2 regions of the Holdemania filiformis genome follow, and region 1 is predicted to be linked to the other one. Evidence: predicted binding sites of a transcription regulator. Region 1 holds the regulator's gene; the other holds the start of a gene.
The links. The regulator Rex, encoded in region 1, represses fermentation and respiration genes when NADH is low (regulators of the CRP and FNR family bind a similar motif). The targets are predictions, from matches to a motif close to GTGAANNNNTTCAC.

Region 1 (3,254 bases):
ATTTTTAACTCTTTTTCATGGAGTAATCTTCAGTAAGATTATTTTAATTTGCAGATAGGTTGATCGAAGAAAAACTCAATCAGAACAATAAGTTTTTCGGCGTACGGGCAAACGGAATCACGTCGCGGATATTCTGCATCCCGGTAACATACATGATGAACCGTTCAAAGCCAAGCCCAAAGCCCGCGTGCTGACAGCCGCCGTAACGGCGCAGATCCAGATACCATTGCAGTCCCGCTTCGTGAACGCCCATTTCCTTCATCCGGTTCTGCAGGACTTCCAGCCGTTCTTCACGCTGGGAACCGCCGACCAGTTCGCCGACCGCCGGCACCAACAAATCACAGGCCGCCACGGTTGTCCCATCGTCGTTCATCCGCATATAGAACGCTTTGATATCCTTCGGATAATCGATCAGGAAGACCGGTCCCTTTACGACTTCTTCGCACAGATAACGCTCATGTTCCGTATTGAGATCGACGCCCCAGGAAACCGGGTTTTCAAACTTTTTCTTGGCCTTCAACAGATGATCGATCGCCTCCGTGTACGGCATCCGCACGAATTCACTGTTCAGTACATGGTTCAGGCGTTCCAGTAACGTGTTGTCGATAAACTGGTTGAAGAATTTCATTTCCTCCGGGCAGTTATCCAACACGTACTGAATGCAGTATTTGATCATATCTTCAATCAGATCCATATCATCTTCCAGATCCGCGAACGCAATTTCCGGTTCTACCATCCAGAATTCAGAAGCATGGGTTGTTGTGTTGGAGTTTTCCGCACGGAAGGTGGGACCAAAGGTGTAAACGTCGCGGAAAGCCATCGCAAACGCTTCCGCCTGCAGCTGACCAGAAACCGTGAGGTTTGCCTTCTTGCCGAAGAAGTCCTCTTCATAGTTGCCGTCATCGCGGGTAGTGACGGTAAAGACCTCGCCTGCGCCTTCTGCGTCGTTGCCGGTAATGATCGGGGCGTTAACGTAGACAAAGCCCTGATCCTGGAAAAACTCGTGAATCGCCATCGCCAGGACGGAGCGGACGCGGAAAACCGCGTTGAACGTGTTGCTGCGCGGACGCAGATGTCCGATCTCGCGCAGATACTCAAACGAATGCCGTTTTTTCTGCAACGGGTAGGTGTTGTCGCAGGCGCCTTCCAAAATCACTTCTGTGACCTGCAGCTCAAATGGCTGCTTCGCCTGCGGGGTCAGTACGACTTTCCCCGTAACAGTCAGCGCCGTGCCTGTCAGATATTTGGATACATCCTGAAAATTGGCCAGATCGGAAGAGTAAACAAGCTGAGCGTTGCGGAAATACGTTCCATCGTTCAGCTCGATAAACCCGATCGAACCGTTGTTGCGGTTGGTTCTGACCCATCCCTGCAGCTGGGCATACTCGATCTGATCGGTTTCCATGGTGCTGCCGGAACAAGCCATTTCGTAGAGTTCTCTGACGGTCATGAATGTAAGCATACTTTTCTCCTTTTGTCTATTTATAAATAAAAAAACGTTCCTGATTAAGGAACGTTGAACAACGTGGTGCCATCCTCATTCGCCCGAATGATCGCAAAATCACCAGGCCTCAGGGTGCGTTAACGCCGCCGACGGGATCGTCTACTTTCAGTTCTCCGATCCGGCTCCCAGAGTGTTCCGCATTCCCTGACTGAACTCCGGCTTTCACCCTGCCCGGCTCGCTGTGCTTCAGTAATGGGATCGTTCTCTTTTCGCTGCCTTCTACTTTTTCATGTTGTTGGTTTCAAAAACCAATTCCTGGATCGTTGAAACGACGTCGATCGGCTTGACCAGAACTCCCTTAGGAACCTGGAAATGCTCGTGCGAGAAATCAACAATCCCGGTAATGCCGCATTCGATCAGACGATCGGCCGCGTCCTGAACATTCGATGAAACGCACAGGATCGCAATCCGGCAGCCTTCCGGAATCTTATCCTTCATTTCATCAACGTGGTAAACCGGAATCGGCGTTTTCCCGACAGACTCCGGACGGATGTCAAAGGCACATACAATCTCGCCGACAACATGGTTCCAGCGATTGTAATTCATTAAAGCTTTCCCAAGGTTGCCTGCTCCGACAAGAATAATCTTCTCGTCGAATCCCATGCCCAACTGTTCGTTGAATATTTCAATCAGGCGGTCAACGTCATAGCCATAACCTTGCTTCCCCAGCGATCCCAGGAATGAGAAATCCCGGCGGATCGTCGTGGACTCAATGGCCACATATTCCGAAAGCTCCTTGGACATGATCCGGGTTACGCCGGAATTTTTGAGTTTGCGTAAAGCTTTCAGATAGATTGGATAACGCTGCAGTGTAGCCTTAGGGACTGACTTTGTTGGCATACTATCAACCCCTTCTGCATTATTCTAGCACACTTGTTTTAAATTGTGAATGATTTAATGAATTGAACTTGTTTCAATTTCCATCGACGGGTTCGCGGCGATGTCCAATGAGCCGTTTAAACCGTGCGTATACGCTGTCCAGCCGGCGGCGCCGATCATCGCGGCATTGTCCGTACAGCACCATAACGGCGGAATCGTCAGATGAACCTCCGGCGTTTCCTGAATCATCTCCGAGATTTTCTCACGCAGGCGGGAATTCGCCGCGACGCCGCCTGCCAATACGACCTGCTTCGGTTTAAATTCTTTAACTGCCTGCATCGTCTTTTTCAGCAGCGTGTCAAGCGCCGCTTCCTGGAAAGCGTAGGAAAGATCTTCCTTGTTCAGTTCCTCGCCCTTTTTATTTTCCCGGTCGATCAGCTGCAGGACCGCCGATTTCAAACCGCTGAAGGAAAAATCAAGCGGCTTCTCGGTCTTCGGCTTCGGCAAGGTGTAATGCGGATGTCCCTGTTTTGCCATTTTATCAATGACCGGACCACCCGGATACCCGGTTCCCATCACTCGGGAAACCTTGTCATACGCCTCGCCGATCGCATCGTCCTGCGTTGTGCCGAGAATCTCAAACGACCACTCATCTTTCATCCAAACCAGCTCGGTATGACCGCCGGACACCACCAGCGCAATCATCGGGAAGCGCAGTTCGTCGACGAAGCGGTTGGCGTAAATATGTCCGATGATGTGATGCAGCGGGATCAGCGGTTTATCGTAATACCAGGCCAGGGTTTTCGCGGCCTGGACGCCGACATGCAGCGAACCCACAAGGCCGGGGCCCTGCGTTACCGCGATCGCTAAAATATCGTCCATCGTCACCTCGGCCTGCGCCAGCGCTTCTTCGATGACCACAGAAATATTT
Region 2 (3,254 bases), on a different contig from region 1:
ACAACATTGTCGTTTTTATTGTTTCCTGCCTTTCATTCTCTTTTAATTCATCGGGCTGTTATACTCTGGAAAACTTCGCTTTCTGCTTTTTGATTTCTGAAATTCATCAGCGTCTGACGCTCTGACTAAATGATGAAAAAAGTCCGTAATTCGCGGACTTTTTTGCTTCGTTGATTGATACTTTACAGATTAGCCTGATGATTGTCGATCGCATACATCAAGCTTGTATAGTTCTCATATAAGAACCGGTACAGCTCGAAGTTCTGTTCCGACAAGGCTACCGCGTTGTTGGTCGCAACGCTGTACTGCTCGGAAATTGCGCCCCAGGTGTTCCGCCCGATGATCCCGTCGGCCGTCAGGCCCACACGGGTCTGGAAAGCACGTACTGCCGCTTCCGTCGCCGCACCGAAGATCCCGTCGACGACCAGCTGATTGGAATTGCCCCAGCCCTGGTTGATGACGTTCAGCGCCATCTGCATGATGCTGACATTCTCGCCGCGGCTGCCTAAGCGCAGCGACGTTCCCGGATAAGCCGGGATCTTCTGGGAAATCGGCGGAACGATCGACTGGGTTTCCCGATAGGCCCGCACCAGGATATCCCAGGTCTGCCGCCCTACGATCCCATCGGCCGTCAGACCGGCTAGCTTCTGGAAGGCCACAACCGCATTGCGGGTCGAAGCGCCGAAGCTGCTGTCGATTTTCACCGTCGGCACACGCGAGGTAAACAACGCGATCTTCTGCAGGTAAAACTGGATTTCCTGCACATAGACGTTGCGGTCGCCCTGACGCAGCGCGCGGCCCGGATAGACGCCCGGCAGCCGGTCCTCGACGCCTTCGGAGCTGAGCTCGGCCAGCTTTTTCACCGCGACGTAAATATAGGAAATCTTATACCAGGTTCCTTTACCGACAATGCCGTCCGCGGTTAAGGAAAACTGCCGCTGGAACGCCTTGACCGCGTTCTCCGTACCTTCTCCGAAAATACCGTCGATCGGATAGGTTGGCGGAATATTCGGATAGTTTACGGCAATCCGGTTCAGCTGATTCTGGATGATCGCCACGCTGTCGCTGCGCACGCCGCGCTGCAGATTCAGTCCCGGGAAGGAACCGCTGACCCCCTCGATTCGATTGGTATCGATCAATTCAATATCATTTCCATAATAATATTGCAGAATTTCAAAAGCGTTGAGGCCCTTGTTTGCCTGATCGACAGTGCCCCATTGCTTTAAGCCTTTGCACCATACCTGCCGGCCGTCGCAATATTCCGCGTAATATGGATTCACCGTGTTCACCTTGCGGATATATTCGTTGAAAATATCGTCGACGACCTTGCTGATGCTGGTGAAAATATCCCGGCCGTATACGAAATACTGATCGAACGCCGTGCTGTTGGTGATATCGAACGAATAACCGCGGCTGCGGTACCATTCAGTATAAACACGATTCAAGCACAGCGAGATCTGACAGTAAATATTCGCACGCAGACTCTGTTCCGGCCAGGTCGGATAAATTTCGCTGGACGCTACATTCTTAATGTAGTCCTTGAAGGTCACCGTCACATTTTGGGCGCTGGCAGTCGGCCGGCCCAGATGCACGGTCACATATTTGGGAATAATCGGATAATCCAGAATGTACGGCGCGATCGATTCCTCGGCGTCGCCTGCGCCGACGCTCTCGTTAAAACCGCAGCAGCCGCCGCGCGAACAGCCGCAGGAACGAGCCATGGAGCGGGTCAGGGCATGTTCGGGAATTTCGATGAATTCCTCAAACTGCGGCGCCAGTTCCTCGTCGGCATTGAGCAGGTCTACCTGCAGCAGCGCTTCCTCCTGCGCGAAAATCTGAACATTGCGGAATGTCCGGTCCGCAAATCCGGCTTTGGACACCGTTACATGCACCTGCGCGTACGGCTTTGTCTGATTGTCGGGATTCAAGCTCAGCTCCCGGTCGGGCGCCTCGATTCGGATTACCGGACTCTTGCCGTTCGCTCCGCTGCTCAACCGCAGATCCACCGTCTGATCGTCGTTGGTCACGATGATCGCCGCGCCTTCGATCGGCAGCGCTTGCTGAGCCACGGTTACTTCTACGATTAAAGTACCATATTGCATCGCTGTCACCTCCACTGCTACGATATGCGATACCGCATTTTTCAGTTGGGCAGGGTTCAGTATTCTGTCGATTTCCGAAGTTTTTTGATGTAAGCGGTACCGAAAAAACTTTTTATGAATGTAACCGTTTACTTGTGAAAAAGTTGTCATAAGCCTATTGCAACGTCTTTTTCGACATGCTATAATCACACCCGTAAAGACAAGTGAAACTATTCACAACAAGGAGGATATTCTGATGGAAGAAACACTTAGCCCGGCTCAGGCGGAAGTCAATCAATTAGTTGAAAACGGCTTGCAGGCCCTGGATGACTTTTTAAAGCTGGATCAGGACCAGGTCGACTACATCGTCGCCAAATGTTCGGTCGCAGCCCTGGATAAACACGGCGAATTAGCCAAACTGGCGATTGAGGAAACCAAGCGCGGCGTCTTTGAAGACAAGGCCACCAAGAATCTGTTCGCCTGCGAATATGTTGTCAACCACATGCGGCACCTGAAATCGGTCGGTGTCATTAAGGAGGACGAGGTTCAGGGATTAACCTACGTCGCCGAACCGGTCGGCGTCGTCGCCGGCGTCACTCCGGTCACCAATCCGACATCCACCGCGATTTTCAAGAGTTTAATCTGCCTGAAGACGAGAAACCCGATCATCTTCGGTTTCCATCCGAACGCTCAGCAGTGCTCCGTCGCGGCCGCCAAGGTCGTCTATGAAGCCGCGGTCAAAGCGGGCGCCCCGAAAAACTGCATTCAGTGGATCGAACATCCAAGTATGGAAGCAACCTCGGCGCTGATGAATCATCCGGGTGTCGCAACGATCCTGGCTACCGGCGGCAACGCGATGGTCAAAGCGGCGTACAGCTGCGGCAAGCCGGCCCTGGGCGTCGGCGCGGGCAACGTTCCGGCGTACATTGAAACGACCGCCGATATCAAACAGGCGGTCAACGACATCGCCTTGTCCAAGGCGTTCGACAACGGCATGATCTGCGCTTCGGAACAGGCCGTCATCGTCGATAAGGAAATCTACGACGACGTCAAGGATCAGTTCAAGAATTACAATGTCCACTACGCAAATAAGAAAGAAAAGGAAATGCTGGAACAGTACATGTTCGGCGTCAAGGCCTTCACCAAAAACGTCGGTGCGGCCAAGCTGAATCC

Region 2: adhE (bifunctional acetaldehyde-CoA/alcohol dehydrogenase) is a predicted target of Rex. The motif match lies at 2,306-2,319, and genes of this name have one in related genera.

Annotation. Positions count from the first base shown of each region.
Region 1 is NZ_QRUP01000001.1:406,953-410,206, forward strand. It holds gene asnS (asparagine--tRNA ligase) at 80-1,462, opposite strand; gene DWY25_RS02055 (redox-sensing transcriptional repressor Rex) at 1,724-2,344, opposite strand; gene tsaD (tRNA (adenosine(37)-N6)-threonylcarbamoyltransferase complex transferase subunit TsaD) at 2,399-3,254, opposite strand, start outside.
Region 2 is NZ_QRUP01000019.1:55,916-59,169, forward strand. It holds gene DWY25_RS13685 (peptidoglycan-binding domain-containing protein) at 183-2,102, opposite strand; gene adhE (bifunctional acetaldehyde-CoA/alcohol dehydrogenase) at 2,338-3,254, shown strand, end outside.